DNA from 3 places in the Citrobacter rodentium NBRC 105723 genome. Region 1 is predicted to be linked to each of the others. Evidence: predicted binding sites of a transcription regulator. Region 1 holds the regulator's gene; each other region holds the start of a gene.

Region 1 (3,870 bases):
GCTTCGCCGACTTCAAAGCACAGTTTACCGATGCCGCAATCAAGAATTTCGGTTCTGGCTGGACCTGGCTGGTCAAAGGAAAAGACGGCAAGCTGGCGATCGTCTCCACCTCAAACGCCGGTACGCCGCTGACCACCGACGCCACGCCGCTGCTGACGGTCGACGTATGGGAACACGCCTATTACATTGACTATCGCAATGCGCGTCCGGGTTATCTGGAAAATTTCTGGGCGCTGGTTAACTGGGCGTTTGTAGCGAAGAACTTCGCCGCGTAACTGCCTCAACGCCCGCGCATCGGGCGTGAATACAGGCCGGACGGGGCAATTGCCGCCATCCGGCTTTTTATTTTAGCTGGCGACGCACTCTGGCTGAGGCTGTTTTCTCGCCGAGACAAACACCAGCAGTAACGCCAGCCCGGCGACAATCGCCCCCATTACCGGCACGAAACTGTAGCCCAGCCCCCCGGAAATCACCGCCCCGCCCGCGGCGGCGCCCAGCGCGTTACCGAGATTAAAGGCGCCAATGTTGACCGAGGACGACAGGCCCGGCGCTTCGTGCGCCACACGCATCACGCGCATTTGCAGCGGCGGCACGACCGCAAAGGTTGCCGCCCCCCAGACCACCATACTAATGGCCGCCCCCAGTTCATTGCGCGCAAGGAACGGGATCGCCAGCATAATCACCATCAGCAACAGCAGAAAGCCTTTCAGCGTGCCGTTAACCGAGCGATCGGCCAGTTTACCGCCAAGATAGTTGCCGATAGAGAAGCCAACGCCAATCAGCACCAGCATCCCGGTGACAAACGCTGGCGTGGCATGGGTGATGCTGTGCAATACCGGCGCGATATAAGTATAAAGCGTGAACATAGCGCCGGCGCCCAGCACCGTGGTCAGTAATGCCGACAGCACCTGCGGGCGCATCAGCACAGCCAGCTCTTTTTTCACCTCCGGACGCGTACCGGCGCCGCCTTTCGGCAAGGAGAAAAACAGGCTCACTATGGCGATCACCCCCAGTCCGGCGGTCGCAATAAACGACATGCGCCAGCCAATGGTTTCCCCAAGCCAGGTTGCCGCCGGCACGCCGCCAATGTTGGCGATGGTCAGCCCCATAAACATAGTGGCGACCGCGCTCGCCTGCTTGTGCTTTGGCACCACGCTTGCGGCGACAACGGAACCGAGGCCGAAAAATGCGCCGTGGTTGAGGCTGGTGAGGATGCGGGACAGCATCAGCGTGGCGTAATCAGGCGCGATAGCGGAAAGCACGTTCCCCAGCGTGAAGATAGCCATCAGAAAGATCAAGGCATTACGGCGGCCACGGTGCGAAAGCAGCAGCGTCATGAGCGGCGCGCCGACCATCACCCCAACGGCGTAAGCGCTGATCAGCATCCCTGCTGCGGGTATCGACACATCGACGCCGCGGGCAATAACCGGCAATAAGCCCATTGGAGAGAATTCAGTCGTACCGATACCGAATGCGCCAATGGCCAGCGCCAGTAAGGGATAATTTATTTTCATACGGTAATGACTCCGCCTGTCCGCGTTTATTCGCGATGCTAAGGAAAGTCAAAAGTATGATGCTAATCACAAAAAAAGAGAAGTTTACAATTTTACAAAAGACTTTTGCAAAACCGATAACAATAGCGGCGAGCGTGAGGGAGCAACCGCCCCCTCAGCGATGAATCAGTGCAGCGCTGCGGTTAAACCACCCGCAACAATCAGGGCCAGAACAATAAACGTGGTGATTAATGAAAATTTCAGATCGGTGCTCATCAAGTTTTCTCCTTTTTATACCCACACAAAAAGTGATATAGCGCATTTTTGCACACTTGACGGTAAAAATCTCCCATGTTTTAGAGTGATATCTGTTTTTAACACTTCCCCTTTTCGTTAAGATCAGCCAAAATTCGACGCTTACTTGTTTAGCGTACCGGCCATTGACCCCTTCCTGACGTTCCGTGTCGTTTTCCCGGCGTGCCGCAACCCTGATGTTGCGATCGGGGTGTGTAAAGGCAAACGATTACTTAGCGTATTTAATGTTCAGGCAGGGTCTGGAGTGAGATGTAATGGCAACCATTAAAGATGTAGCGAAGCGAGCAAACGTTTCCACTACAACCGTATCACACGTAATCAATAAAACGCGTTTCGTTGCAGAGGAAACGCGTAACGCGGTGTGGGCGGCAATCAAAGAATTGCACTATTCCCCCAGCGCCGTTGCCCGCAGCCTGAAGGTGAATCACACCAAATCCATTGGCCTGCTGGCGACCAGCAGCGAAGCCGCGTATTTTGCCGAAATTATTGAAGCGGTGGAAAAAAACTGCTTCCAGAAAGGCTACACCCTGATCCTCGGCAACGCCTGGAACAACCTGGAAAAACAGCGCGCCTATCTGTCGATGATGGCGCAGAAGCGCGTCGACGGTCTGCTGGTGATGTGCTCTGAGTATCCCGATCCCCTGCTCGCAATGCTGGAGGAGTATCGCCATATCCCTATGGTGGTGATGGACTGGGGCGAAGCGAAAGCCGACTTTACCGACTCGGTGATCGATAACGCCTTTGAGGGCGGTTATATGGCGGGTCGCTACCTGGTGGAGCGCGGACATCGTGAAATCGGCGTAATTCCGGGTCCGCTGGAGCGCAACACCGGCGCGGGCCGCCTGGCCGGCTTTATGAAAGCGATGGAAGAGGCGCTGATTAAAGTGCCGGAAAACTGGATTGTGCAGGGCGATTTTGAACCCGAGTCCGGCTATCGCGCCATGCAGCAGATCCTGTCGCAGTCGCATCGCCCGACGGCAGTATTTTGCGGCGGCGACATCATGGCAATGGGTGCGCTCTGCGCCGCTGACGAAATGGGCCTGCGCGTTCCGCAGGATGTGTCGCTGATTGGCTATGACAACGTGCGCAACGCCCGCTTCTTTACCCCGGCATTGACCACTATCCACCAGCCAAAAGATTCGCTGGGTGAAACGGCCTTTAATATGCTGCTGGACCGCATCGTCAACAAGCGTGAGGAGTCGCAGTCAATAGAGGTGCATCCGCGCCTGATTGAGCGTCGTTCGGTGGCCGACGGCCCGTTCCGCGACTATCGCCGCTAAGCCTTCTCTGCGGGCGTCTCATCAGGCTCCCGCAGCCACTCCCGGTTCAGCGTTTCGCTGTCTCCCAGATATTCCAGCAGCCACGCCAGCGCGGGCGACATATCATTTTGCTGCCAGGTCAGACAGCAGGCGGCGTCCGGGAAGGGATTTTCCAGCTCAAGCGCCACCCATCGTCCCGCGTTAAGATGCGGTTTGGCAAAGTGGGTCGGCACCATGCCGATACAGAGTCCGGCACTGATGCAGGTGGCGGACGAATCCCAGTCCGGCACCACCACCCGCCTCTGATTGTCCAGCAGCCACGTTACCCGTTTAGGCAAATTGCGCGAGGTATCTTCCAGCACCAGCGAGGGCCAGTTTCGCAGCGTGTCATCGCTTATCGGTCCAGCCATCGCCGCCAGGGGGTGATGGCTGGCGACCACGCAGCTCCAGCTCAGCATCCCCATATCCCGAAAGGCGTAGCGTCCCCCTACCGGAATGGCGCGGGTCGCGCCGATGGCGAGTTCCACCCTGCCGTCAGAGAGCGCATCCCAGACGCCGTTAAAGACCTCCTGAAACACCAGCAGCTCCACATCGTCGAAGTGGCGATAGAAATCGACGATCATCTGCCCGGTGCGCTCAGGCCGAACAATATTGTCCACCGCGATCGGCAACTGCCCGCGCCAGCCGTTAGCAATTTGCTGACACTGCCGACGGGTGTCCTGCATTTTTTTGATAACAGAACGCCCTTCTTTTAAAAACCATACGCCGGCAGGCGTCAGCGCCACATCCCGGTGCCGCCGCTC
Region 2 (3,870 bases), 2.5 Mb from region 1:
CGGTTGTTCAGAAACGTCAGAGGTTGCGGTGATATCGCCGATGGTTTCCAGCGAGGTGATCATAAACACCAGCATCAGCGGCAGCAGCAGATTCCAGTCGATGCCCAGACCGTAGTACAGCGGCGTCGGCACCATAATCAGCGCCTGGGAAGCGGGCGCGCTGTTCTCCGGTAGCATGCCCATAAACCACGCCAGCGCATAGCCGGCGGCCATGGCGATAACCAGCGAGGCGACGCGCAGGTACGGGTTACGTTGACGGTTAAGCAGAATGATCAGCACCAGCACCACGCCCGCCAGCAGGAGGTTTTTTGGCGCGCCGAAGGTGTTATTGCTCATGGCGGCATAACCGCCGCCAATAGACGTCAGGCCGACCTGAATCAGCGACAGGCCGATAATCATCACCACCACGCCCGAGACCAGCGGCGTGATAATGCGGCGCGCCAGATGCAGCACACGGGAGATCACCATCTCGGTGCAGCTTGCCAGCATCAGGGTGCCGAACAGCGCCGCCATCATGGTAGGAACGTCAGCGCCGCCGGTTTTCAGCGCGGTGCCGCCCATAATCAACGGCGCCACGAAGTTAAAGCTGGTTCCCTGAATCGACAGCAGCCCTGAACCGACCGGCCCCCATGCTTTAATCTGAATAATGGAGGCCACGCCGGACGCGAACAGCGACATGCTGATGATATGTTGCGTATCCTGAGCCGGTAATCCCAGCGCCTGACAGATAAGCAGCGCCGGGGTGATCACCGCAACGAACATCGCCAGCAGGTGCTGGCAGGCGGCAAACAGGGTTTGCGGTAGCGGCGGGCGATCTTCAAGACGATAAATCAGTTCACTGTTTTGAGTATGCGCAACCGGTTGCGCATTTTCTGATTCGAGGGCATTAACAGACATCAGAGGTAATCCCGTGGTGGAAAAGCGGGCATTTTAGCTGACCAGAGGGTAAAAGCAAACGTTTGCCAGGCAGGAATCTTAATATTTAAAACAACTAAACTCACCTTTTTATATAACTTTTACCTGGTTTCTGCTTAAAATCCATTCCGACAACTCATAAAGAGCAGAAAAATCAGGATAACCGTGCGTGAACGAATCATGCACACAACAGGAGCTTGTTTATGTTTCATCTCGATACCTTATCGACACTTGTTGCCGCAACGCTGACGTTGCTGCTGGGACGCAAGCTGGTTCAGTCAGTCTCCTTTCTCAAGAAATATACAATTCCTGAACCCGTGGCGGGCGGATTGCTGGTGGCGCTTGCCCTGCTGGTGCTGAAAAAAAGCATGGGCTGGGAAGTCGATTTTGATATGTCCCTGCGTGACCCGTTAATGCTGGCCTTTTTCGCCACCATCGGTCTTAACGCTAATATTGCCAGTCTGAGAAAGGGCGGCCGCGTTGTTGGCATCTTTCTGATTGTGGTCGTTGGGCTGCTGCTGATGCAAAACGCCATTGGTATTGGCATGGCGAGCCTGCTGGGACTGGACCCGTTAATGGGGCTGATTGCCGGTTCGATTACCCTGTCCGGCGGTCACGGCACCGGGGCGGCGTGGAGTAAGCTGTTTATCGAGCGCTACGGTTTTGCCAACGCGACGGAAGTGGCGATGGCCTGCGCCACCTTCGGTCTGGTGCTCGGCGGTCTGATTGGCGGGCCGGTTGCCCGTTATCTCGTTAAACACTCAACCACGCCAGACGGTATTCCTGACGACCAGGAAGTGCCGACGGCGTTTGAAAAACCGGACGTAGGGCGGATGATCACCTCGCTGGTGCTGATTGAAACAATCGCGCTTATCGCCATCTGTCTTACCGTCGGAAAGATCGTTGCGCAATTATTAGCGGGGACGGTGTTAGAACTGCCCACCTTTGTCTGCGTTCTGTTTGTCGGCGTGATCGTCAGTAACGGCCTGGCGCTGCTCGGCTTTTACCGCGTGTTTGAACGCGCGGTTTCCGTGCTGGGGAACGTCAGCCTGTCGCTGTTTCTGGCAATGGCGCTGATGAGCCTGAAGCTGTGGGAACTGGCGTCGCTGGCGCTGCCGATGCTGGCGATCCTGGTCGTGCAAACTGTCGCTATGGCGCTGTATGCCGTTTTCGTCACCTGGCGGATGATGGGGAAAAACTACGATGCCGCCGTGCTGGCTGCCGGTCACTGCGGGTTTGGGCTGGGGGCCACCCCAACGGCGATCGCCAACATGCAGGCGATTACCGACCGCTTCGGTCCGTCGCATATGGCGTTTCTGGTGGTGCCGATGGTGGGGGCGTTCTTTATCGATATCGTCAACGCGCTGGTGATTAAACTGTATCTGCTGTTGCCGATTTTTGCCCAGTAAAACTGACGTGGCGGCATCACTGCCGCCGCTTTTCCGGTGAGTATCAGGCGTTGGAATAACGCTCTGTTTCCGGCATCCAGCGTTCGATCAGCGCTTTTGCCTGTTGCGGATAGCGTTCATGGATATGGCGCGCAATGCGTTGAACTTCCGGGATAATGGCCTGATCGCGCAGTAAATCCGCTACTTTAAACTCGGCATTTCCGGTCTGACGCGTGCCCAGCAGTTCCCCCGGACCGCGAATTTCCAGATCTTTTTGCGCAATCACAAAGCCGTCGTTACTGTCGCGCAGCACCTGCAGACGCTTCTGCGCCGTTTTCGACAGCGGAGACTTGTAGAGCAGTACGCAGTGGGAGGCCACCGCGCCGCGGCCTACGCGACCACGAAGCTGATGTAATTGCGCCAGGCCCAGACGTTCCGGGTTTTCGATAATCATCAGGCTGGCGTTAGGCACATCCACTCCCACCTCTATCACCGTGGTTGCGACCAGCAGATGCAGTTCGCCCTGCTTAAATGCCGCCATTACCGCCTGTTTTTCCGCAGGCTTCATCCGGCCATGCACCAGCCCGACGTTCAGCTCCGGCAGGGCCAGCTTCAGCTCTTCCCATGTTGCCTCTGCGGCCTGCGCTTCTAACAGATCCGACTCTTCAATCAGCGTACATACCCAGTAGGCCTGGCGTCCTTCCTGAATGCAGGCGTTGCGTACCCGGTCAATAATATCGCTGCGCCGGGTATCCGGAATTGCGACCGTAGTAACGGGCGTGCGGCCAGGCGGCAGTTCGTCGATAACGGACGTATCGAGATCCGCGTAGGCGGTCATTGCCAGGGTTCGCGGGATCGGGGTGGCGGTCATGATTAACTGATGCGGATGGAAACCCTGCTGTTCACCCTTTTCCCATAGCGCCAGCCGCTGATGTACGCCAAAGCGGTGCTGTTCGTCGATAATCACCAGCGCAAGGCCGTTAAACTGCACCTGTTCCTGAAAGATGGCGTGCGTGCCGACGATCATCTGCACCTGACCGCTGGCAATTGCTTCCTGCTGCGCCTGTCTCGCTTTGCCTTTCTGTTTGCCGGCCAGCCAGCCGACTTCAACGCCCAGCGGCGCAAACCACTGGCGGAAGTTGTTGGCATGTTGTTCCGCCAGCAGTTCAGTCGGCGCCATCAGCGCCACCTGCCTGCCGTGCGCAATCGCCCGCAGCGCGGCGAGCGCCGCCACCAGCGTCTTACCGGAGCCGACATCGCCCTGTACCAGACGCATCATCGGCACATCGAGCGCCATATCGCGTTCGATTTCCGCCACCACGCGCGCCTGCGCGCCCGTCGGTTTAAAGGGTAAGGATGCTAACAGCTTATTTTTTAACGTATCGTTGGCGCTGAGCGGCTGCGCGTGGAAACGCTGCGCCCCGGCGCGAAGCGCCAGCATACTCAGGTTGTGCGCCAGCAGCTCTTCGAGGATCAACCGTCGCTGTGCCGGATGCTGCCCGGTTTCCAGATCGCTCAGTTTTAGGGTGGGCGGTGGACGATGCAGGGTGCGCAATGCTTCCGGCAG
Region 3 (3,870 bases), 1.4 Mb from region 1:
AGGAGTCCGGACGGGCAAAGTAAACGTACTCGAACAGGCACGGGTTGCTGACCGGATTCTCCGCGCACTGGCGGGTAAACAGCTGGCCTTTTTCGGTGATGTATACCGCCTCGCCCGGCGCGACGTCGCGCAGGAATTCAAAGCCCAGCGTATCCAGCGCCACGCTTTCAGACGCCACCATATATTCGGTACGGCCATCACCGATGTCGCGCTTGCCCAGCACCAGCGGACGGATGCCGTTCGGGTCGCGGAAAGCAATCATCCCGTGGCCGATAATCATCGCCACGCAGGCGTAGGCGCCGCGGATCTGGCGGTTAGTGGCGGCAATGGCGGCAAAAATGTTATCGGCTTCCAGCGGATAGTGGCGGAAGTTATCCAGCTCGCTGGCGAAAATGTTAAGCAGAATCTCAGAGTCGGAGGTGGTATTGATATGGCGGCGCTTCTCTTCGAACAGCTTTTTACGCAGCTCATGGGCGTTGGTCAGGTTGCCGTTGTGAGCAAGGGTAATGCCGTACGGCGAGTTGACGTAGAAAGGTTGAGCTTCAGAGGCGCTGGAGCTGCCAGCCGTTGGGTAACGCACATGGCCGATACCCATATTGCCCTGCATACGCTGCATATGGCGGGCTTCAAATACATCGCTCACCAGGCCGTTTGCTTTACGCAAACGGAAGCAGTTGTTCGCATCAATGGTGATGATGCCAGCAGCATCCTGACCACGATGCTGAAGCACCGTTAAGGCATCATAAATCGACTGGTTGACCGGCATAACACCGGCGATACCGACAATACCGCACATACGTCTTTTTCCTCGTTAAGCGACAACCCAATGCTTAAGCCCTGGGCAAGAAACTTGACGAGCTTTGCAGATAGTCAAAGAACCATCTGATGATGAAACTGAACTCCGGGATCAGCCGCGACTGGCTCCAGTCCTCGCTTTTCGACAATCCGGTAAAGGTATCGAGAAAGAACAGAATGGCAGCGACAATCAACACGCCACGCAGAGCGCCAAAACAGATCCCTAACACCCGGTCAGTGCCCGACAAACCGGTTTTCTCAACCAGTTGCCCGACAACGAAGTTGACGACCGCGCCGACGATAAGCGTCGCGATAAACAGCACCGCGATGGCAATCCCGTTTCGAACCAGTTCATCTTCAAAGCCCGAAAACCAGACAGACAGATAAGTGTAGTAATGGCTGGCGACAAAGAAAGCACAACCCCATGTCACCAACGATAACGCTTCACGTACAAAGCCACGGATCAGGCTAACCAGACAGGAAAAACCAATCACCGCGATAATGGCGTAATCAATCCAGACCATATTCGTCCCACGATTTTACGCCCTGCCGTCCTGTTCGGGGCGCATTCTAACAGAAAAAGAAAACGTTTGCGTAGGGATTTCCTTCCCGCGCGTAAATAAAAATGGCGCTGAAAAAATATTCAACGCCATCATCATTTTGCCCCGCCGGGGCATTGCCGGATGGCGGCGTAAACGCCTTATCCGGCCTACGGACACCGTTTGCGGCCATCAGGCAAAAACCTTAGTTCGGGCTGTACCCCATCACTACTCCGCTCAGGCCGGAAAGCTGCTTCAGCTCGCCAAGCGATCCTTTCAGCTTGTCGCGCGAGGCATCCGGCCCGACCAGGATGCGGGTGATTTTACCCTGCACCGGCGTCGACGGCACAGTATATACCCGGTAGCCAGCGCCACGAAGTTTCCCTACGATTTCATTAACCTTATCGGCGTTTTTCAGTGCGCCCAGTTGAACAACGTAAGCTTTGCCCGTCGGCGCAGGTTTCTCCGCCGCTGGTTTTGCCGCCGGAGCAGGCGTAGCCTCAACCTGCGGCTGCGGTTTTGGCTTCAGTTTTTCAACCGGCTTAGGTCTGGGCTGCTCAACAGGCGCTGGCGCGAGATCGGGGTTGTTCGTGGCGGCATAGCGCGACGGATCCAGCGACGGCGCCGCCGCGTCACCAGCCCGCACCTCTTCCGCGGCGCCTTCCGGCGGCTGCGTCGGCAGCGCCTGCGTCGCGGCAGGCATCATGTCCGGCTCGTCGCGATCGCCCGGTTTCGGCACCAGCGGAATGGCGGCAAACTCATCCTGATAATGTTTTTTCTGCCCGTCGAGCAGGCCGGGAAGCACAATGACCCCCAGCGCGACCAGCACAATCGTGCCGACTAAACGATTCTGAAATTTACTCGCCACCGATTCTCCCCGCGTCCATCACTTCCATGACATGTGCTACCGTGTGGAAGGAGCCACACACCAGTACGGTGTCTTCCGGCTTCGCGTCAGCCCGCGCCGCGCGCCAGGCCTGCGCCACGCTGTCATAGACACCACCCTGGCCCAGATGTTCCAGCAGTTGTTCCGCGGTTGCGCCACGCGGCCCCTCCAGCGGAGCACAATACCAGTCGTCGACCACGCTTTTCAACCAGGCCAGCGTTCCCGCAATATCCTTATCGTGTAGCATACCGATAACCGCCAGCACGCGCCCCTGTTTCGGTAACATTTTCAGCCGTCCGGTAAGGTATTCCGCCGCATGAGGATTATGCGCGACATCCAGGATCACCCGCGGGGACTCGCTCACTATCTGAAAGCGTCCGGGTAAAATCGCCCCGGCGATACCGTCGCGAATCGCCTTCTCGCTTAGCGGCAGGCCGCTGGCGCGCAATGCCGCCAGCGCGGTCGCCGCATTCGGCTGTGGCACCTGCGGCAACGGTAAATCGCTTAACGTCCCCTGCGCGTCGCTGAAACGCCAGCCCTCGCCGGTTACCTGATAGCGCCAGTCAACGCCGCAGCGCTGAAGCCAGGCGCCTTTTTCCTGGGCGACGTCCGCAATGGTCGACGGCATTTCCGGTTCACCGACGATAGCCGGTTTTTCCGCCCGGAAAATCCCCGCCTTTTCGCGACCAATGCTTTCGCGATCCGGTCCCAGCCAGTCGGTGTGATCCAGCGCAATGCTGGTCACTACCGCGACGTCGGCATCAACAATGTTGGTGGCGTCCAGCCGACCGCCCAGCCCGACCTCCAGTATCACCACGTCGAGACTGGCCTGTTTAAACAGCCACAGCGCGGATAGGGTGCCGTACTCAAAGTAGGTCAAAGAGATATCGCCGCGCGCCGCTTCGATTTCAGCGAAGGAAGCGGTATGGGCAGATTCAGGCAGTTCATTGCCCTCTATGCGCACCCGCTCGGTATAGCGCACCAGATGCGGCGAGCTGTAAACGCCGACCCTGTAGCCTGCCGCCATCAGCACCGACTCCAGCGTCCGGCAGGTGGTGCCTTTGCCGTTGGTTCCGGCGACGGTAAAGACAAACGGCGCAGGCTTCAGCACGTTCAGCTTCGCCGCCACCTGGCTTATGCGCTCAAGCCCAAGGTCGATGTTTTTGGCGTGCAGATTTTCCAGATAAGAAAGCCACGAGGCCAGGGGCGACGCGGCTTGAGGAATGCGTTTGTTTTCCATGATGCCCGTAATTGGTTACGTTGAGAAAAGCAAAAGGCAGCGCCAGCTGGCCCTGCCCTTTTGTACTCGTCGTCTTTCAGGCTGCAGGCTTGTTGGCTGCTCTCGTTCACCCGAATCATTTGCCTGCGCAAGCTCATCGGGATGAACTCTCTTGCCGCCTACCTGCAACTCGAAATCCATAGAGTAAATGATCAGGCCTCGGGTTCCTGATCCGGTACCGGCGGCACCACCACGCCTTCACGCGGGGCGTCCGGATTCGGCGTCGGCAGGTTCATCAGCTTCGCCAGGATGCTCGCCAGCTTCAGGCGCATTTCCGGACGGCGAACGATCATGTCGATAGCGCCCTTTTCAATCAGGAACTCACTGCGCTGGAATCCCGGCGGCAGTTTTTCACGGACGGTTTGTTCGAT

Evidence for each region. The regulator PurR, encoded in region 1, represses purine synthesis genes. The targets are predictions, from matches to a motif close to CANGCAAACGTTTGCNTG.
Region 2: gltS (sodium/glutamate symporter) is a predicted target of PurR. The motif match lies at 949-966, and genes of this name have one in related genera.
Region 3: cvpA (colicin V production protein) is a predicted target of PurR. The motif match lies at 1,375-1,392, and genes of this name have one in related genera.

The regions. Positions count from the first base shown of each region.
Region 1 covers NZ_CP082833.1:4,081,628-4,085,497, forward strand. The annotation lists gene sodB (superoxide dismutase [Fe]) at 1-275, shown strand, start outside; gene K7R23_RS19395 (MFS transporter) at 348-1,514, opposite strand; gene cydH (cytochrome bd-I oxidase subunit CydH) at 1,680-1,769, opposite strand; gene purR (HTH-type transcriptional repressor PurR) at 2,063-3,088, shown strand; gene punR (DNA-binding transcriptional activator PunR) at 3,085-3,870, opposite strand, start outside.
Region 2 covers NZ_CP082833.1:1,204,285-1,208,154, reverse strand. The annotation lists gene xanP (xanthine/proton symporter XanP) at 1-897, opposite strand, end outside; gene gltS (sodium/glutamate symporter) at 1,119-2,324, shown strand; gene recG (ATP-dependent DNA helicase RecG) at 2,368-3,870, opposite strand, start outside.
Region 3 covers NZ_CP082833.1:2,717,470-2,721,339, reverse strand. The annotation lists gene purF (amidophosphoribosyltransferase) at 1-796, opposite strand, end outside; gene cvpA (colicin V production protein) at 831-1,319, opposite strand; gene dedD (cell division protein DedD) at 1,540-2,202, opposite strand; gene folC (bifunctional tetrahydrofolate synthase/dihydrofolate synthase) at 2,192-3,460, opposite strand; gene accD (acetyl-CoA carboxylase, carboxyltransferase subunit beta) at 3,652-3,870, opposite strand, start outside.